Regions from separate parts of the Comamonas sp. 23 genome, predicted to be linked through region 3. Evidence: predicted binding sites of a transcription regulator. Region 3 holds the regulator's gene; each other region holds the start of a gene.
The links. The regulator sigma-54, encoded in region 3, starts transcription at its own class of promoters, with help from an activator protein. The targets are predictions, from matches to a motif close to TGGCANGNAANCTGCTTT.

Region 1 (6,893 bases), 1.5 Mb from region 3:
ACTGGAGGCGGCAGAACCGCAGCGCCCCAGGCCCACCGGCCCTGCTACAGGCCGGGTCTGCGCCAGCGCATGCCCGGCCAGCTCATCGGCGCGCAGCTGTACCGCGCTGCCCTCCAGCCGTACCGCAAAGCGCGGGGTACAGCCCTCATCGGGGGCAGCGGCCTCGCCGGTGGCCAGTGCAATCGTCCAGTTGTGCAAGGGGCAGGCCACGCTGCTGCCAAACACCAGGCCTTGCGACAAGGGCCCGCCTTTGTGCGGGCAGCGGTCGAGCAGCGCAAACACCTCGCCGCTGGCGGTGCGGAATACCGCCACATCCAGGCCCTGGGCGCGGGCGACGCGGCGGGCGCCCAGCACCGGAATCTCATCGATGGCGCAGATGGTGATCCATTCATTCATGTCGGTCTCCTGGTGGCGCAGCATCATGCGCCGGCGGTGGTGAGGGGTGAGGAAAGGGCTGGCAGCGCAGGCGTAGCCTGCAGTGGGGGCAGCACCGGCAGCGGCTGGAACTGGCGCAGATCCACAGCCGCCTTGTCGGTCTCGAACCAGGGGTCGGGCTCGCCTTCCAGCGCCTGCTGCAGCTGGGCCCACAGCGCCTGGCGGCCAGCGGCATCGTCCAGGATGCGGCGCTTGACATGGTCGAGCCCCACGCGGCTCACGTAGTGCACCGTGCGCTCCAGGTACCAGCCCTCCAGCCGGTACAGCTGCATGAAGGCGCCGGTGTACTCCAGCACCTCCTCGGCGGTCTTGAGCTTGGTGAGAAAGTGCGCCACCTCGGTCTTGATGCCGCCGTTCCCCGCGATGTACATCTCCCAGCCCGAATCCACGCCGATGATGCCGACATCCTTGATGCCCGATTCGGCGCAGTTGCGCGGGCAGCCGCTGACGGCAAACTTCACCTTGTGCGGCGCATACATGCGCCACATCGCGCGTTCGAGGTCCTTGCCCATCTGCGTGCTGTCCTGCGTGCCCATGCGGCACCACTCGCTGCCCACACAGGTCTTGACGGTGCGCAGCGCCTTGGCATAGGCATGGCCGCAGGGCATGCCTATGTCGTTCCACACCCCTTGCAGGTCTTCCTTTTTCACGCCCAGCAGGTCAATGCGCTGGCCGCCGGTCACCTTCACGGTGGGGATCTGGTACTTGTCCACCACATCGGCAATGCGGCGCAGCTCGGCGGCCGTGGTCTCGCCCCCCCACATGCGCGGGATCACGCTGTAGGTGCCGTCCTTTTGGATATTGGCGTGGCTGCGCTCATTGATAAAGCGGCTTTGCGGATCATCGCGCGCCTCCTTGGGCCAGGTGCTGATCAGGTAGTAGTTGATGGCCGGGCGGCAGCTGGCGCAGCCATTGGGCGTCTTCCATTCCATAAAGCGAAAGACGCTGTCAGTCGTCAGCAGCCGGTGCTCGCGGATCGCATCGCGCACCGCCTGGTGGCCGTGCTCCGTGCAGCTGCACATCGGTTTGGTCTTGGGCGATGCCGAATAGTCGCCACCGACGGTGAACATGATGATCTGCTCTACGAGGCCGGTGCAGGAGCCGCAGCTGGCACTGGCCTTGGTGTGCTTGCGCACCTCGTCCAGGGTGAACAGGCCCTTGTCCTTGATGGCCTTGCAGATGGCACCCTTGCTCACGCCATTGCAGCCGCAGACCTCGTCGCCATCGGCCAGTGCGACGGCCTTGTTCTGGCCCTGGTGGCCGGCATCGCCCAGGTTGGATTCGCCAAACATCAGCTTGTCGCGGATATCGGCCACGCTGCGGCCTTCGCGCAGCAGCTTGAAGTACCAGCTGCCATCGACCGTGTCGCCATAGAGGCACGCGCCCACCAGCCGGTCTTCCTTGATCACCAGCTTTTTATAGACGCCTGAGTAGGGGTCGCTCAGCACGATCTGCTCGGTGCCCTCCCCGCCCTGAAAATCCCCGGCCGAGAACAGGTCAATGCCGGTGACCTTGAGCTTGGTGGAGGTGAGCGAGCCCTGGTAGCGGCCAATGCCCATCTCGGCCAGGTGGTTGGCCAGCACCTTGCCCTGCTCAAACAAAGGCGCCACCAGCCCGTAGGCAATGCCCCGGTGCGCCGCGCACTCGCCCACCGCATAGATGCGCGGGTCGGTGATGGTCTGCATGGTGTCGCTGACGACAATGCCCCGGTTCACATGCAGGTGCATGGCCTCGGCCAGCGCCGTGTTGGGGCGGATGCCGACGGCCATCACCACCAGATCGGCGTCGATCTCGCGGCCATCGGCAAAGCGCAGCGCGCGCACCCGGCCTTCGGCATTGCCCAGCAGCTCCTGCGTCTGCGCCTGCATGAAAAACTGCATGCCCCGCTCGATCAGCGATTTCTTCAGCAGCTGCCCAGCCTGATCATCGAGCTGGCGCTCCATCAGCCACTCACCGGCATGCACCACCGCCACCTGCATGCCGCGCTTCATCAGGCCGTTGGCCGCTTCCAGCCCGAGCAGGCCGCCGCCAATGACCACTGCATGGCGCCAGTGCTGGGCCGCATCGATCATCGCCTGGGTATCGGCAATATCGCGGTAGGCCAGCACGCCCTGCAGCTCCTTGCCGGCAATGGGCAGCATGAAGGGGTTGGAGCCGGTCGCCAGAATCAGCCGGTCGTAGTCGGCCGTCACCGCCTCACCATCGGCATTGCGGGCATGCACCACGCGGCGGGCGCGGTCCACCGCATGCACCGTGCAGCCGGCATGCAGGCGCACGCCATGCGTCTCGTACCAGCGCCAGTCGTTGAGCACGATGTCATCCAGGGTCTGCTCGCCCGCAAGCACTGGCGACAGCAGGATGCGGTTGTAGTTGGGGTGGGGCTCTGCGCCAAATACCGTTATCTCGTACAGATCCGGCGCCAGCGCCAGCAGCTCTTCGAGCGCACGCACACCCGCCATACCGTTGCCAACCATGACCAACTTGATTTTTTTCATAGCGTTTCCCGTGGGCAGCACAAAAAAAAAGACGTCTAGGCGCCGCATGCCAGGCATGCGCGCATAGACGTCTTTGTCTTTGGACGGCAGCGCCACTGTGCACCGCCACCCGGTGGCCGCCATGGCCACGCCAAGGACTATGCAAGTTCCATACCAAGTTGACATGCGGGGAGCGCCCAGCAGCCGAACTCAGCGCTGCACATTTTTTGTGCGGCTCAGGCGCCGCCTCGCCTCATTTGCGTGCACAAAAAAGGCGCTCCATATAGAGCGCCTGTTGCTAGCTAAGTAGGCTTTATCAGGCCACCTTCTCCACATGGGCCTGGCGGGTGTAGAGAAAGTCGATCACCGCCTTGCGGCAGGCCTGGTACTGCGCATCCTCGGCCAAGGCGACCCGGTTGCGCGGGCGGGCCAAGGGCACCGGCAGCACCTCGCCAATCGTCGCAGCAGGACCATTGGTCATCATCACGATCTTGTCGGACAGCAGCACGGCTTCGTCCACATCATGGGTCACCATCACCACGGTGCTGCGCGTGCGCGCAACGATCTCCAGCAGCTCGTCCTGCAGCTTGGCGCGGGTCAAGGCATCGAGGGCGCCAAAGGGCTCGTCCATCAAGAGCACCTGCGGCTCCATCGACAGCGCCCGGGCAATGCCCACGCGCTGCTTCATGCCGCCCGATATCTCGCCGGGGCGCTTGTGCGCTGCATGGGTGAGGCCCACCAGTGCCAGCGCGGCATCGGTACGCGCAGCCAACTGGGCCTTGCGCTCACGCCCGCCAAACACCCGCTCCACCGCCAGGTGTACATTGGCCCAGCAGGTGAGCCAGGGCAGCAGCGAATGGTTCTGGAACACCACGGCACGTTGCGGCCCCGGCCCCTTGATCTCGCGGTTGGCGCAGAGCAAGGTGCCTTCGCTGGGGCTGGTGAGGCCGGCAATCAGGTTCAGCAAGGTCGATTTGCCGCAGCCCGAGTGGCCGATCAGGCTGACAAACTCGCCCTGGGCAATCTCCAGGTTGATGCCCTGCAGCGCCTGGAACAGGCCCTTGGCGGTCTTGAAGCTTTGCGCCACCTGCTGGATCTCGATGTACTTGCCCTGGGGCGTCGCGGGAATGTTGGGCGTATTGGGCGTCATGCCTTGACCTCCTCAAAAGTGAATGCCGAGGCCAGGCGGATCAGCGCCCATTCCAGCAGCAGGCCGACCAGGCCGATGACAAAGATCGCAATGATGATGTTCTTGACATTGAGGTTGTTCCACTCGTCCCAGACCCAGAAGCCAATGCCCACGCCACCGGTCAGCATCTCAGCAGCGACGATCACCAGCCAGGCGGTGCCGACTGCCAGGCGCACGCCCGTCAGCATATAGGGCAGCACGGCGGGGAAGAGGATGGTCGTGGCAATCTTCCATTCGCTCAGGTTCAGCACCCGCGCCACATTCATATAGTCCTGCGGCACGCGCTGCACGCCCACCGCCGTGTTGATCACCATCGGCCAGATCGAGCAGATAAAGATGGTCCAGATTGCCGCCGGGTTCGCGCCCTTGAACACCAGCAGGCCAATGGGCAGCCAGGCCAGCGGCGACACCGGGCGCAGCAGGCTGATCACCGGGTTGAACATGCGCGAGAGAAAGTCAAAGCGGCCAATGACAAAGCCCAGCGGAATGCCGACCAGTGCCGCCAGCCCAAAGCCGATGCTCACCCGCTGCAGCGAGGCCAGCACATTCCAGCCCACGCCCTGGTCATTGGGGCCGTTGCGGTAGAAGGGATCGCGGAAGATCTCCTGCGCCTGGGCCCAGGTCTCCTGCGGGCCCGGAATGCCGGGGTTGCCCTGGGCGACGATGGACCACAGCACCAGCAGCAGGCCAAAGCCCAGCACCGGCGGCAGCAGGCTTTGCACCAGCGCGCCAAAGCGCTGCTGCCAAAGGGCAGCCATATCGCGCTTGGCGGCGGCAGGCACGGCAGGCGTGGCAGCAGCAGGCTGGCTGCCCGCTACCACCGGCAAACTCCGCGCCATGTGCTCATGGATGGACAACACTTTGCGCTCGGCCGGGGCCGGCGTGGGCAGGGGCGAAACACTCTCTCGCAATGCAGCGGGCATGGGGCTCTCCTTGTCAGGCCTTGATGGCAAAGCTGTCGGCGTACTTGGCGGGGTCCGAGCCATCCCAGACCTTGCCGTCGATCAGCGGGCTGCTGCGCATGTCCGACTTGGGCACGGCGATCTTCAGCTGCGCAGCCGCTTCCTTGTACAGGGCGGTCTGGTTGATCTTCTTGGCCACAGCCAGGTAGTCGGGGTGGCTCTTGAGCAAACCCCAGCGCTTGTGCTGGGTGAGGAACCACATGCCATCGGACAGGTAGGGGTAGCTGGCCTCGCCCTCGGCAAAAAACTTCATGTGGTTGGGGTCGTCCCAGGTCTTGCCCAGGCCATTTTGGTAGCGGCCCAGAATGCGCTGGTTGATGGCATCGACGCTGGTGTTCACATAGGCCTTGCCGGCAATGGTCTCGGCCATCTTCTGCTTGTTCTGCAAGCTGGCATCGATCCAGCGGCCCGCCTCCAGAATCGCCATGGTCACCGCGCGCGCGGTGTTGGGGTGGCGGCTGACAAAGTCCTGCGTGCAGCCCAGCACCTTTTCCGGGTGGTCGCGCCAGATGTCCTGGGTGGTGATGGCCGTGATGCCGATGCCATCCATGATCGCGCGGTGACCCCAGGGCTCGCCCACGCAAAAGCCATCCATATTGCCCACGCGCATATTGGCCACCATCTGCGGCGGCGGCACGGTGATCACTTTCGCATCCTTGAGCGGGTGGATGCCCGCGCTCGCCAGCCAGTAGTACAGCCACATCGCATGGGTGCCGGTCGGAAAGGTCTGCGCAAAGGTGTATTCGCGCTTTTCCGCGCCCATCAGCTTGGCCAGTGACGCCGCATCGACGGCGCCCTTGTCGGCCAGCTTCTTGGACAGGGTGATCGCCTGGCCATTGCGGTTGAGCGTCATCAGCACCGCCATGTCCTTTTGCGGGCTGCCCACGCCCAGCTGCACGCCATAGACCAGGCCATAGAGCACATGGGCAAAGTCCAGGTCGCCATTGACCAGCTTGTCGCGCACGCCGGCCCAGCTCGCTTCCTTGGTCGGCGTGATCTTGACGCCGTACTTCTGGTCCAGGCCCAGCACCGAGGCCATCACCACGCTGGCGCAGTCGGTCAGCGGGATAAAGCCGATATTGACCTCTTTTTTCTCCGGCGCATCCGAGCCGGCGGCCCAGACGCCCTGGTGGCCCAGCGCGCTGTAGACAAAGGTGGCTGCCGCTGCCTGGGCGCCATGGCGCAAGAACTGACGGCGGCCGGCCAGCGGCGAAGAAGCGGGCGAAGCCTCTGCCGCCGGGGCGGTGTCAGGGGTGGGGCGTATCGTCATTCTTGTCAAACTCCATCGAAGGCGTTGCAGATTCCAAAAACAAAAAACGGCGTCCTTTCGCTGAGGGCTTGCACCATCAGGAAAGGGACGCCGTTGTCCCGAAATAACTCGCGATTACCGGAAACAGGCCGCCTTTGGCCTGGTTGGGAAGATCAATGCATATTCCATGCCAATTCAAAAATTGCAGTGCTTCCCTCTGAAGAGCCAACCTGGGCCGGCGCTGCACACCGGCCCGGATCCCTGCAATGGTGCATTGCAGCAGCCTGCGGGCCAACGGCTGCCATGCTTTGGTGCGCGGGCGGAAAGCTGCTAGCGCTCAGCTGCAGCAGGGCCTGCGGGCGCTGCAGGGGCTTGGGGCACCAAGGCCGCCATCGCCAGCACGGCCTCGGCCACCTCCAGCATGCGCTTGTTCTGGTTCATCGCCGTCTGGCGCAGCAGCTGGTAGGCATCGCTCTCGCTGAGCTGGTGCTGGGCCATCAGCAGACCCTTGGCGCGCTCCAGGGTCTTGCGCTCGTGCAGCGCAGTGCGCGCCTCCTGGATCTGGCTCTGCATGGTCTGCAGCC
Region 2 (6,893 bases), 140 kb from region 3:
GGCGGCCGTTGTGCGTCAGCACCGCCAGCACCTTGGACAGCGACTGCGACAGATCGATCTGGCCGAGCAAGGTGCGCAGCGCCAGCTTGATGAAGCGCTCGACCTGCGCATCCTGCACCGTGGCCAGCGCAGCGGCGGCCAGGCGCGCCACCTGGTGGCCCAGCAGCTCGGCGTTGGCGGGCGACTTGAGCCACTGCGCCAGTTTGTCGGCCGGCTGGTGCGTGCGCACCAGTTGCACCAGCGAGTCGCCATCGAGAAAACGCTCGCGCACAAAGACGGCCAGGTTCTCGCCAATGCGGTCCTTGTTGCGCGGAATGATGGCCGTGTGCCGCGAGATCCACGGTATCGGGATGTGCTTGAAGAGCGCGGCCACCGCAAACCAGTCGGCCAGCGCGCCGACCATGCCCGCCTCGGTCATCGCCCGCAGGCAGCGCAGCGCCAGCTGCCAGTGGCGTGACTGCGCAAAGGGCTGGCCCAGGCACCAGCTGGCCACGATGAACAGCAAGGCCACCAGCAGCAGCAGCAGCAACGGGGTGAGCTTGGCGCGGCGCAGCAAACGCTGCTGCTCGTCGGTCAGTAGCAAAGGCATGGCGACCACTGTAGCGGCAAGCAGCGGGGCTTGCCAAGTCAGCCAACTGCGCGGCTTGCCTGCCATGCCCGCGGGTTTCCCTCCACCGGGCGAGGTGCCGACAAAGTGTGGACAATGGCGGCCTGTGCGGCCCAGGGCCGCGTTCTCTTCTGCACCCAACCATGACCGATACCACTGCCCGCCCCGAACTGCCCGACCACCTGTCCATCGACCCCAAGAGCCCGCACTTTGTGCGCGAGGTCTTCAACCACGACATCGGCATCCGCTTCAACGGCACCGAGCGCGTGGATGTCGAGGAATACTGCGTGAGCGAAGGCTGGGTCAAGGTGCCTGCCGGCAAGACCGTGGACCGCAAGGGCAAGCCCCTGCTGATCAAGCTCAAGGGCAAGGTCGAGGCCTATTACAAGGACTGAGTCCTGGCCTGATCGCCCCCGCTGGGCTGCATAGAATGCGGCCCGGTAAAACGAAAACCCGACCCACGCTGGCCTTTCAAGGCAAGCATGGCTCGGGTTTTTGCATGTGGCGCGGTCGATGGCGCGCGCCTCAGCGCTTCAGAAGCTTGCGATCAGGCCAGCGCCTCGGCTGGGCCAAAGAACTCATAGCGCACCTGAGCCTCGGGCACGCCGAGCTTGTGCAGCGAGGCTTTGACCGAACGCATAAAGGGCTTGGGGCCGAGAAAGTAGACATCGGCATCGCGCGAGGCGGGCAGCCACTGGCCCAGCAGGTCCTCGGTCAGATGGCCCTGGGCAGCCACCGCCTCGCCCTCGGCCACCTTGTCGTACACATAGAGCGGCTGCAGCTGGCGGTGCGCCTGGGCCAGCGCATCGATCTGCGGGCGGAAGGCATGCACGGCGCTGTCCCGGGCGCAGTGGATAAAGGTGATGGGGCGCTCGGTCTGCAGCGCGGCTTCGAGCATCGGCAACGTGGGGGTGATGCCCACGCCGCCGCTGATCAGCACCAGCGGGCGCTCGCTCGCCTGCAAGGTGAAATGGCCGGCCGGTGCAAACAGCTCCAAGGTGTCGCCCACTTGCAGGTCATGCAGGTAGTTGGAGACCTTGCCACCGGGCTCGCGCTTGACGCTGATGCGATAGCTGCGGCCATTGCTCGGGGCCGACAGCGAGTAGTTGCGGCGCTGCTCGGTGCCACCCACGATGGCGCGCAGGCCGATGTACTGGCCCGGCTGGTGGGCGATCACGGCCTGGCCATCGACCGGCTCCAGGTAGAAGGAGCTGATCTCGGCGCTCTCGGCCACCTTTTGCACCAGCTTGAAAGTGCGCGCACCGCGCCAGCCGCCTTCCGTATGGGCAATGTCGTCATAGGCCTTGGCCTCGGCAGCGATCAGGATGTCGGCCAGCTGGGTGTAGGCAGCGGCCCAGGCATCGATCACTGCATCGGTGGCGATCTCGGCGCCCAGCACCTCGCGGATCGCGCGCAGCAGGCAGCTGCCAACGATCTGGTACTGGTCTGGCTGCACCTGCAGCGCCACATGCTTGTTGATGATCTGCGCGGGCAGGTCACCCAGGTTCTCCAGCTTGTCGATATGCTTGGCATACATCAGCACGCTATGGGCCAGCGCACGGGGCTGGGCACCGCTTTGCTGGTGGGCCTGGTTGAACAGCGGGCGCACCTCGGGGTACTCGCTCAGCATCATCTGGTAGAAGTGTGTGGTCAGCGCCTCGCCGCCGGTCTCCAGCAGCGGGACGGTGGCCTGGATGATCTGTTTTTGGCTATCGCTCAGCATCTAACTCTCCTTGCATGTGGTTGGTCTTGACAATGCATGCAGCGTGCCAACACCGGGTTTGTGGAATATCAATACCTTGCACAATGCATGCAGTCATACTGACATCACCTAAATGCTGTGTTTTTGACACCCCGAGTCGTTTTGACATCCTCCAAAATCCTCAACGCGGTCATTCCGCTGGTGGCCGATCTGGCCCAGGAGCTGCCCGAGCGCGAGCGCCTGCGCCGCCTGCTTGCGGCCCTGCGCACCCTGCTGCCCGCCGATGCAGTGGCGCTGCTGCGCCTCAACGGCGAATGGCTCGAGCCCGTGGCCATCGATGGCCTGGTGCCCGATACGCTGGGCCGGCGCTTCAAGGTGGCCGAGCACCCGCGCCTGGCCCAGCTGCTGGCCGCTGGCCAGGCCATGCGCTTTGCGCCCGACAGCCCCCTGCCCGACCCCTATGACGGCCTGATCACCACCCCGGGTGAGCTGCATGTGCATGACTGCATGGGCTGCGTGCTGCAGACCGGGGGCCTGGCCTGGGGCCTGTTGACCCTGGATGCGCTGGAGCCCGACCGTTTTGCCGATGGCAATGCGCTCGAACTGCTGCAGGCCTTCAGCAACCTGGCTGCCGCCACCGTGGCCACGGCCGAGCGGGTGCAGCAGCTGTCCCAGGCTGCCCGCAGCGCCAGCGCGCCGGCGCCGCGCAGCCCGGGTGCGGATCGCAGCCGCCAGATCCTGGGCACCAGCCCTGCGATCCGCCAGCTGCAAAGCAGCATTGCGCTGGTCGCCGCCAGCGACCTGTGCGTTCTGATCACCGGCGAGACCGGCACCGGCAAGGAGCTGGTCGCCCAGGCCGTGCATGCGCAGTCGCTGCGTGCGGCACAACCGCTGGTCAGCATCAACTGCGCCGCCCTGCCCGACAACCTGGTCGAGAGCGAGCTGTTCGGCCATGTGCGCGGCGCCTTCACCGGCGCGTTGAGCGAGCGGCGCGGCAAGTTCGAGCAGGCCCAGCATGGAACTCTTTTCCTCGACGAGGTCGGCGAGCTGTCGCTGTCGGTGCAGGCCAAGCTGCTGCGCGTGCTGCAAAGCGGCCAGCTGCAGCGCCTGGGCTCGGACCGCGAGCACCAGGTCGATGTGCGCGTGATTGCCGCCACCAACCGCGACCTGGCCGCCGAAGTGCAGGCCGGCCGCATGCGCGCCGATTTCTACCACCGCCTGTGCGTCTACCCGGTCGTGGTGCCGCCGCTGCGCGCGCGGGACAGCGACACCCTGGTCCTCGCCGGCTGCTTTCTCGAAGAAAACCGCGCCCGCCTGCAGCTGGGCGGTCTGCGGCTCGATGCCGCCGCCCAGGCCGCCCTGCTGCGCTACCCCTGGCCCGGCAATGTGCGCGAGCTGGAGCACTGCATCAGCCGCGCCGTGCTCAAGGCGCTCAGCCGCACCCTGGGCCAGCGCAAGGACAGCAGCAAACCCCGCATGCTGAGCATTGGCGAGGAAGACCTGTGGGACGGCGCCGCCGCCGCACCGCTGCCGCCCGGCCAGCAGGCAACGGGCCTTATCGCGCCCCTGCGCGCGTCCGAAATGGCCGAAGTGGCCGGAGGGCTAACAGCCAGTGCCGAGACCTTGGGCCTGCGCACCCAGGTGGAGCGCTACGAGCGCCAGCTGCTCAGCGCCAGCCTGGCCCGCCACAACGGCAACTGGGCCGCCGCCGCGCGCGAGCTGCAACTGGACCGCGCCAACCTACAGCGGCTGGCCAAGCGGTTGGGGATTGAACGACACTAAGCCGGACAGCATCCGCACATGAGGCACATGAAAAAGAAAAAGCACAGCCAGTCAACTGACTTTGTACCGCACCCGCGCTATGGAAGTGCACCCATGCCATCGCATGTGCAAGGCGTCTCAGAAAAGGCCATTTTGCAGTGCCATTGGTCCTATAAATCCGAGGAGATTTTTCCAGAATCGGTGCTGATGGCGGATACCAGCAAGCAGAATTTCAGCATCTTCCCGCGCGAGTGCTATGTCGACATGCGCAAAACCTGTCGTAGCTGCAAACGTCCCTTCATCTTTTTTGCGGCCGAACAAAGACACTGGTTTGAAGTGTTGCAGTTTTACGTAGACGCCGACTGCGTGCATTGCCCCGAATGCCGTGTGCAGCGCATGGCCGCCAAACGCGCGTTTCAACGCTATTCCGCTTTGACTCTGCTTGCCAAGCCGACCCCAGATGAGTTGCAGCAGTTGGTCGATGCATCGCTAACGCTGCATGCACAAGGCACGCTCAAGAGTCGTGATCGCTTAGGCCAGCTCAAAAATGCTGCGCTCCGGCTGATTCCGGACTACCCGGGCACCTTGGCCTTGGTGGAAGCGCTGCGCAACAAGGACGCATTGATGCCCACTGACAGTAAAAGCGACTAAATAAAAAGCCTCCGCGCCAGCAAGACGCGGAGGCTTTTTAGCTTGTGAGTAGCGGCGTTTACTGGCCCTTGATGCCCAGCAGTTCCACTTCAAAGTTCAGGGTGGCGTTGGGCGGGATCACGCCGCCCGCGCCACGGGCGCCATAGGCAATGGAGGCCGGGCAGGTCAGCTTGGCCTTGCCGCCAACCTTCATCAGCTGCACGCCTTCGGTCCAGCAGGGGATGACGCCTTGCAGCGGGAACTCAATCGGCTCACCACGCTTGTAGGAGCTGTCAAATTCCTTGCCGCTGTCGGGGAAGGTGCCTTTGTAGTGCACCTTGACGGTGTCGCTGGCCTTGGGGCTGGCGCCGGTGCCGTCCTTGATGCTTTCAAACACCAGGCCGCTCTTGGTCGTCACAGGCTTGCTTTGTGCCTGGGCAAAGCCGGCGGTCAGGGCGATGGCAGCGAACAGGGCGCTGGCGGTCAATGCTTTCATGGCGAAATCCAATCCAATGTTCTTCAGAAAAACCAGCATTCTGCACCCGGATAGCAGGCGCAGAACACGTTAAAAACACAAGTTAACCCTTGATACCCAAACCATCGAGCGCCTGGCGCAGATGGCCCACGGTGCGATCGACGTTATGCCATTTGTCGAGGCCAAACAGGCCGATGCGGAAGGTCTTGAACTCCGGCCCTTCGTCGCACATCAGCGGCACGCCAGCGGCGGTCTGCAGGCCCACGCTGGCGAACTTCTTGCTGTTCTGGATCTCGGGGTCGGTGGTGAAGCTGACGACCACGCCGGGCGCCTCAAAACCTGGCGCCGCCACGCTCGGAAAGCCGCGCGCCTTGAGCAGTGCGCGCACTTCCTTGCCCAGCTGGGTCTGTTCCTTGCGCAGCTTGTCCAGGCCATAGGCCTCGGCCTCCTGCATCACCTTGCTCAGCTGCACCAGCGAATCGGTGGGCATGGTCGCGTGGTAGGCATGCTGGCCCTTTTCGTAGCCTTCGGCAATCTGCATCCACTTCTTCAGGTCGCAAGAGAAGCTGCTGCTCTTGGTATCTTCGATGGCCTTGCGCGCACGCTCGGACAGCATCACCATCGCGCAGCAAGGCGGGCCGCTCCAGCCCTTTTGCGGCGCGGTGATCAGCACATCGACGCCTGTCTTTTGCATGTCCACCCAGATCGCGCCGCTGGCCACGCAGTCGAGCACCATCAGCGCGCCGACCTCATGCGCCGCGGCACTGATGGTCTGGATGTAGTCGTCGGGCAGCACAATGCCGCTGGCCGTCTCGACATGCGGGGCAAACACCACCTGGGGCTTTTCCTTGCGGATGGCGGCGGCTACTTCTTCGGCCGGGCATGGGGCCCAGGCATCTTGCGGGCCCGTGCCCTGGGGGCGGGCCTTGCAGATCACCGCACTGCCGCCCAGGCCGCCTTCGTCGAAAATCTGCGTCCAGCGGTAGCTGAACCAGCCATTGCGCACGATCAGCACCTTGGCGCGGTTGGCAAACTGGCGGGCGACAGCCTCCATGCCAAAGGTGCCGCTGCCCGGCACGATCACGGCCGTGTGTGCGTGGTAGGTGGTCTTGAGGATGCGCAGCACCTCGCCCATCACACCGATAAAGCGGTGCGACATGTGGTTGAGCGCGCGGTCGGTGTAGACCACCGAAAACTCCAACAGGCCATCGGGGTCAACGTCGGGTAGCAATCCTGGCATGGGGGTCTCCTGTCTATTTGAGGGGTACACAGAACAATCGGGGGCCAGCTTAGCACGCAGCTTCAAGCGCTGCTGCGGGGCTGGCGGGTTGGCAGAGGGGGCCCTTCAGTGGGCGCTGCCGTAGTCGCGCTGGCCAAAGATGCCGCTGCCCACACGCACCATCGTCGAGCCGGCCTCGACGGCGGCCTGCAGATCGGCCGTCATGCCCAGCGAGATGGTGTCCCACTGCGCCAGCTGCGGCAGGCCCAGTGCGGCGATGTCATCGAACACGGCCTTGACGCGCTGGTGCACGGCCAGCTGGGCGGCAAAGTCGGGCAGCACATCGGGGATGCTCATCACGCCGCGCAGCTGCAGCTGGGGCATCTGCGCAATCTGCTGCACCAGCGCCGCGGCTTCGGCCGGCGCGACGCCCGACTTGGTGATGCCGCCATCAACATTGAGCTGGATGCAGACCTGCAGCGGTGCCAGCTGCGCGGGC
Region 3 (6,893 bases):
TCTCCACGCTGGGGCGCACGCCGTGGCGGCGCTCGCGGAAGCGGTCGGCAATCGCATCCTTGACGCGCAGCGCCGCAAAGTTCAGGCTGGTCAACGGGCTATGCTGGGAGGTGACCTCGATCTTGAAGGTCTCCTTGGGCGAAAACCAGATCTCCCAGGCCACCTCGCTGGCGGCACGGTAGAGGTCGTTCTCGTTGCGGTACATGCTGTGCGAGAGCTCGACCAGCACGCGCTGGGCCAGGCGGCTGTGCAGGTTCAGCAGCAGCGCATCGCGCCACATGCCGCGCAGCATGACGCCGCCGCGCGCCACCAGGAGGTCCTGGCCGCTGGCGCCGGTGATGGCATGGACTTCGTCCGCCAAAAGGCCCTCGACGCCGGCGGCGCAGGGCAAAAACAAATGCAGTTGGTTCATAAGCAGGGGGGCAAGCATACGCGCTTGCCCCATTGTCTGCCAAGCGCACGGGAATGTGGACTGTGCCAGTGGCATTCGCCAGCCCGGCTCCTATAGCGCAGCGGTAACGGGTGGCTGGCTGCTATAGTCTGGCCCCAGAGCGGGCCGCAGCCCTCGGTGCAGCCGCCCTTCCCCTCCATCACTCAGAGAGAATGCGGATGCCCTACCTCGGAGCTGGCGTACACGTCATCATTGCGCTGTTTTTTGCGGTCCACGCCGTGCGCAGCGGCCAGAACAACTACTGGCTGTTTGTGCTGCTGGCCTTCCCTTTCCTGGGCAGCGTGGTGTATTTCTTTGCCATCTACCTGCCCAATTCGCGCCTGCAGCGCCATGCCCGCAGCCTGGCGAGCAACGCCGTCAAGGCGCTGGACCCGACCCGCGAGGTGCGCGAAGCCCAGGCCGCCTACGACTACAGCCCCACCGCGCAGAACCAGATCCGCCTGGCCCAGGCCCTGCTGGCCAATGGCCAGGCCGAGCAGGCCTTTGGCCACTTCGAGGCCAGCATGAAGGGTCCGTTTGCCAACGACCTCGATATCCGCTGGGGCGCTGCGCAAGCGGCCTACCAGGCCGGCCATCCGCAGCAGGCGCTGCAGCAGCTGCGCGTGATTGCCCAGGCGGATGTGCACTTTCGCGCCGAGGCCGTGGGCCTGCTGGTGGCCAAGGCCTACGCCCAGCTGGGCGACCAGGCGATGGCGCGCAAGAGCTTTGATTTTGCGCGCCAGCACTCGGGCAGCTTCGATGTGATGGCCGAGTACGCGATCTGGGCTGCTGGCCAGGGCGACTGGCAGACCGCCAACGCACTGCAGGCCGAGCTGAACAAGGCGATGACGCACTGGAGCGGCCAGCAGCGCCAGCTCAACCGCGAGATGCTGCAGCGCCTCAAGACCGCCTTTGCCGCCCAGCCCAGGTAAGCGCACCTGGCTTGCCATTGACCAAACCGCAATAGGCCTGCTGCCAGCAGGCCATCCCACCGCCCCGCAGCCCTTGCAGCGCGCCAGTTTGCGCTTGCGCAGACAGCCGCCACAGCACAGTCGCTAAAATCGCTGTCTATGGCAAAAATCATCGTTCTGGCCCTGGTGCTGCTTTTCTTTGGCTGCGGCCTCTACATGCACCTGCGTGGCAAGGTGCGGCACAAGCTGCTGCGCCAGCTGTTTGACCACTCCACGTTCACGGCGCCATTCAATGTGTTCATGCTGATGTTCAGCAAGGTACCGCGCACGCCCTACCTGCCCACCAGCACCTTCCCCGACCTGGCCCCGCTGCAGGCCCACTGGCGCGAGATCCGCGAAGAGGCCATCGGTCTGCACCAGGCCATGCAGATCAAGGCCGCAGCCAACAACGACGACGCGGGCTTCAACTCGTTCTTCAAGACCGGCTGGAAGCGCTTCTACTTGAAGTGGTACGGCCAGGCCCACCCGTCTGCGATGGAGCTGTGCCCCAAGACCACGGCGCTGGTGCAGTCCATCCCCGGCATCAAGGCGGCCATGTTTGCCGAGCTGCCGCCCGGCGCCAAGCTCAACCTGCACCGCGACCCCTATGCGGGCTCGCTGCGCTACCACCTCGCTGTGCTGGCGCCCAATGATGACCGCTGCATGATCGAGGTCGATGGCACGCCCTACAGCTGGCGCGAGGGCGAAGGCGTGATCTTTGACGAGACCTTCATGCACTGGGCCGAGAACCGCTCCGAAGGCAACCGCATCGTGCTGTTCTGCGATGTCGAGCGCCCGATGACCAATGGCTTTGCGCAGTGGCTCAACCGCTGGCTGGGCACGCATGTGGTCGCTGCCGCCAGCTCGCCCAACAACGAAGGCGATCCGCGCGGCTTCATCAGCCGCATCTTCAAGATCTCGTTCTACATGGGCCAGTACCGCCGCCGCTTCAAGGCCTGGAACAAGACGGCCTACAAGCTCACCAAGTTTGGCCTGATGCTGGCCGTGCTGGCCTTGTTCATCTGGTGGCTGTGGCCAAAGTAAAGCGGCTCCGTCTCAAAGCAAAACCGCAGTGCCTAACGCAACTGCGGTTTTTTTATGGGCCCTGGCTGCTTGCGCTTACAGCGCCTTGCGCAGGCTGGCCGGCGGGATGCGCATCGCCTCGCGGTACTTGGCCACCGTGCGGCGCGCGCATTCAATGCCCTGGGCCTGCAGCAGATCGGCGATTTTTGCATCCGACAGCGGCTTTTTCGCGCTTTCCTCGTCCAGCAGCTGCTTGATCAGCGCCTTGACCGCCGTGCTCGACGCACTGCCGCCGGTCTCGGTGCCCAGGCCCGAGCCAAAGAAGTACTTGAGCTCGAACGTGCCCTGCGGCGTGGCCATGTACTTGGCCGTGGTCACGCGGCTGATGGTGGACTCGTGCAGGCCCAGCTCATCGGCAATCTCGCGCAGCACCATGGGGCGCATCGCCAGCTCGCCATGGACAAAGAAATTGCGCTGGCGCTCGACGATGGCCTGCGAGACGCGCAAGATGGTGTCAAAGCGCTGCTGGATGTTCTTGATGAACCAGCGCGCCTCCTGCAGCCGCTGCTGCAGCGCGCCATGGCCCTCGCTGCCCTTGTGGCTGCGCAAGGCATTGGCGTAGACATCCTGCACGCGCAGGCGCGGCATCACCTCGGCATTGAGCTGCACGCTGAAACCGGGCACCGGCAGGCCGCGCTCATTGCTGGGTCGCACGATGACATCGGGGATGATGGTGTTGCGGTCCACATCGGCATAGGGCCGGCCGGGGCGGGGCTCGAGCTTGGCGATCAGCGCCAGCGCGCTGCGCACCGCGGCATCACTGCATCCGGTCAGTTGCACCAGCTTGCGCACATCACGGCGCGCCAGCAGCTCCAGCGATTCCTGGCAGACCAGCAAAGCGGTCTCCAGCGCCAGCGCATCGGCCTCGGGCGTGTCCGAGCCCTCTTCATCCAACAGGCGCTGCTGGGCCTTGATCTGCAGCTGCATGCATTCGGACAGGTTGCGCGCGCCCACGCCAATCGGCTCCAGGCTTTGCAGCAAGCGCAGCGCCACGGTCAGGTGGTGCAGCAGGGCCTCGTAGCGCTCGGGGTCCGAGGCATCGCCAAAGCTTTGCGCGAGCTCGGCCAGCGTTTCTTCGAGGTAGCCGTCGTCGTTCAGTGATTCAATCAGAAAGTAGAGCGCGGCCCGGTCTTCCTGGCACAGGCGCAGCGACAAGGCCTGGCGGTGCAGCACATCCTGCAGGCTCAGGTGCTCGCTGCGCCGGTCGGACATCGGCGTCTCGTCGTCGTCATCGCCAGCGCTGGAGCGGGCGGGCAGATCGCCGCCCCACTCTTCCCAGTCCGATGCCGAATCGCCGGCAGCGGCCTCGGCATCGACGCCGGTTTCCTTGCCCGCGCCAAAATCCAGCGGCTGGTCGGAGGTTTCGGGCTCGAAATCGCTACTGTTGTTGGTGTCGGTGCTGGCAGCAGTATCGGCAACCTTGTCGGCTGCGTCTGCAGCGTCTGCAGCTTCGGCAGATTCAGCGGCTTCTTTACCGGCTTCAGCCTCGGGGGCCTCATCGCCCTCGCGCTCCAGAAACGGGTTTTCGTCGAGCATCTGCTCGACTTCCTGTGTCAGCTCCTGCGTGGACAGCTGCAGCAGGCGAATCGACTGCTGCAGCTGGGGGGTCAGGGTCAGGTTCTGCGATACGCGCAGCGACAGCGACGGCATCATGGCTGCGCCTCCACACGGGCTGGGGCAGCTGGCAACGGATCAGCCCTGCCGGCCCCGCAGCGCGGGACGGCATCTTGGCTGGCACGCCCGCCAAGGCGTGCGGTGTCACATACGGAAATGTTCACCCAGATACACCCTCCGGACCTCTGCGTTCTCCACAATCTCTTGCGGCGTCCCGGCGGCCAGCACCTTGCCATCGCTGATGATGCAGGCATGGTCACAGATACCCAGGGTTTCGCGCACATTGTGGTCGGTGATCAGCACGCCAATGCCGCGCTCCTTGAGAAAGGCGACAATGCGCTGGATCTCGATCACGGCGATGGGGTCGATGCCGGCGAAAGGCTCGTCGAGCAGGATGAAACGGGGCTGGGTGGCCAGCGCACGGGCGATCTCGACCCGGCGGCGCTCGCCGCCGGACAGCGCGACTGACGGTGATTCGCGCAGGTGCTCGACCCGCAGCTCCTGCAGCAGCGCGGTGAGCTGGCGCTCGACCTCGGCGCGCGAGAGCGGCTTGCCATGCTCATCTTTTTGCAGCTCCAGCACGGCGCGCACATTGTCCTGCACGCTGAGCTTGCGAAAGATCGAGGCTTCCTGCGGCAGGTAGGACAGGCCCAGCTGCGAGCGCTGGTGGATCGGCATATTGGCCACCGACTGCCCATCGATGCGGATATCCCCGCCATCGCTGCGTACCAGGCCCACGATCATGTAGAACGAGGTGGTCTTGCCCGCGCCATTGGGGCCTAGCAACCCCACCACTTCGCCCTTGCGCACCGACAGCGACACGTCCTTGACCACCTTGCGGCTGCCATAGGATTTCTCCAGGTGCAAGACCTCCAGCTGGCTGCGGTGGTCGCTGTTGGCGACCCGGGCGTTGACGGAAATGGTCGACGAGTTTTCTGCCACGGTCACTTGGCTCCGTCGTTCAGTTGGGTGCTGGGGCGCAATGGCGTCTTGTCATCGGCAGCGGGCTTGGCCGGGGCGCTGGCCTTGTCGTCTGCCTTGCCATCGGCCTTGGGCGTCAGGATCACACGGACGCGGTCCTTCTTGGGCGCACCGGGCTTGGGATCGGCCGCCGCCTGGGCGCCCTTTTGGCCGGAGACCGTGAAGGTATCGCTCAGATTGTTGTAGACGATCAGCGGGCCACTGACCTGGTCGGTCAACGTGGTCTCGCGGTAACGGCGCAACTCGCCGCGGCGCTCAAAGTGCACGGTGTCATCGCGGCCGTTATAGGTGATGACCTCGCCTTCGCCTTCGACGAACTCGTCAGGCGCGCCTGGGGCCGAGTCACGCTTTTGGCGGAAGAATGCGAGCTTGCCCGGCGCAGCAGTCACCACGCCGTGCTGGAAGCCGTCGCGGTCCTGGCTCACGGTCAGCTGCGCGCCACGGATGATGATGGTGCCCTTGGTCACCACCACATTGCCCGTGAAGACACTGGTCTGCTTGAGTTCATCGTGGCGGCCATCGTCCGCCTCGATGTTCATGGGCTTGGTGCGGTCTGCACGCTCGGCGTGCGACAGCAGCGGCACGGCCAGGGCCACTGCCACCAACAAAGAGTTAAAAATACGGTGTCTCATAAGGCATGAATCTTGCTCTGCCCCATTGTAGCCATGCTGGAGCGTTAGGCCGTTTCTGGCACAAAAAAGCCCGCGTGCGCGGGCTCTGTCTCAAGCGTTGGGGAATCCGCTCAGCCTTGTGCAGCCAGGAACTCTACCACTTGCAGCACGTTGCTCATCGAGCCGGCACGGGTTCCGTCGGTGTAGTACTTGCCCGCCACGCCCAGCGATGGAACGCCTTCGACGCCGTACGACTCTTGCAGCTGGGTGGCCTTGCGCACCTGGCCTGCGACGCTGAAGGAGTTGTAGGCTTCCTTGAACTTGGCCAGGTCCACGCCGTTCTTGTCCATCCAGGCGAAGATCTCGTCGTCCTTGTTCAGGCGCTGGCGCTCGACGTGGATCGCACGGAAAACCTTGACATGTACGTCAGGGATCAGGCCCATCGACTCCAGCGCAAAGTAGATCTTTTGCTGGGGCACAAAGGTGTTGTTGAAGGCCACGGGCACGCGGCGGATCTGCAGGTTCTTGGGGGCAGTCTTGGCCCAGGCTTCAAACTGCGGCTCGAAGGCATTGCAGTGGGGGCAGCTGTACCAGAAGAACTCGATCACCTCGACCTTGCCAGCGGGCGCATCGGGGGTGACGGGCTTGGCCAGCTTCAGGTAGTCCTTGCCTTCCTTGAACTTGGCCTGTGCGTTGGCGCCGGTGGCAAAAGGCAGGCTCAGCGCCGAGGCGGCAGTAGCGGAAGCCGCCAAAGTGGAAAACTCACGACGTTTCATGTTTTGTTAACTCCAGTGACAAGTTGCGGTTAGGAGTGCCCTGCACCGCCAAAAGTTCAACGCTGCACGCGGACGATTTGCGCATCCACGCCGGCGCCATCGAGCTTGCCTTTGAGGCCATCGGCATCATCGCGCTTGTTGAAGGGGCCCACGCGCACCCGGTATACGGTGCGGCCATTGACTTCGCGCTCGCTCACGCGCGCTTCCCAGCCCATCATCGCCAGCTTGGCGCGCTGTGCATCGCCATCGGACTGGCTGCGGAAAGCACCGGCCTGCACGAAGTACTGGAAGCCGTCGGTGCCATCGGCACTGCGCGACTTGGCCAGATCGCCCAGCGGATCGGCGCCCTGGCCGGCCTTGGGGTCGAGCTTTGCGACCTGGGTCTTGTCTGCCGGCTTGTCAGCGGGCTTGGTGGTATCGGGCAGCACCACTTCGGGCTTGGCAGGCT

Region 1: a site for sigma-54 is predicted at 3,069-3,086, ahead of nirB (nitrite reductase large subunit NirB). Genes of this name have one in related genera too.
Region 2: a site for sigma-54 is predicted at 2,362-2,379, ahead of hmpA (NO-inducible flavohemoprotein). Genes of this name have one in related genera too.

Annotation. Positions count from the first base shown of each region.
Region 1 is NZ_CP187127.1:4,333,497-4,340,389, forward strand. Features, by position in the region: gene nirD (nitrite reductase small subunit NirD) at 1-396, opposite strand, end outside; gene nirB (nitrite reductase large subunit NirB) at 420-2,930, opposite strand; gene ACPEE1_RS19560 (ABC transporter ATP-binding protein) at 3,226-4,059, opposite strand; gene ntrB (nitrate ABC transporter permease) at 4,056-4,937, opposite strand; gene ACPEE1_RS19570 (CmpA/NrtA family ABC transporter substrate-binding protein) at 5,035-6,330, opposite strand; gene ACPEE1_RS19575 (nitrate regulatory protein) at 6,640-6,893, opposite strand, start outside.
Region 2 is NZ_CP187127.1:677,053-683,945, reverse strand. Features, by position in the region: gene ACPEE1_RS03020 (DUF445 domain-containing protein) at 1-589, opposite strand, end outside; gene ACPEE1_RS03015 (DUF3297 family protein) at 751-1,002, shown strand; gene hmpA (NO-inducible flavohemoprotein) at 1,155-2,330, opposite strand; gene norR (nitric oxide reductase transcriptional regulator NorR) at 2,472-4,091, shown strand; gene ACPEE1_RS03000 (zinc-ribbon domain containing protein) at 4,119-4,721, shown strand; gene ACPEE1_RS02995 (FKBP-type peptidyl-prolyl cis-trans isomerase) at 4,780-5,196, opposite strand; gene ACPEE1_RS02990 (pyridoxal-phosphate-dependent aminotransferase family protein) at 5,279-6,415, opposite strand; gene ACPEE1_RS02985 (YggS family pyridoxal phosphate-dependent enzyme) at 6,521-6,893, opposite strand, start outside.
Region 3 is NZ_CP187127.1:813,294-820,186, reverse strand. Features, by position in the region: gene ACPEE1_RS03635 (THUMP domain-containing class I SAM-dependent RNA methyltransferase) at 1-412, opposite strand, end outside; gene ACPEE1_RS03630 (hypothetical protein) at 610-1,362, shown strand; gene ACPEE1_RS03625 (aspartyl/asparaginyl beta-hydroxylase domain-containing protein) at 1,510-2,424, shown strand; gene rpoN (RNA polymerase factor sigma-54) at 2,500-4,116, opposite strand; gene lptB (LPS export ABC transporter ATP-binding protein) at 4,222-4,998, opposite strand; gene lptA (lipopolysaccharide transport periplasmic protein LptA) at 5,022-5,690, opposite strand; gene ACPEE1_RS03605 (thiol:disulfide interchange protein DsbA/DsbL) at 5,801-6,445, opposite strand; gene ACPEE1_RS03600 (SPOR domain-containing protein) at 6,502-6,893, opposite strand, start outside.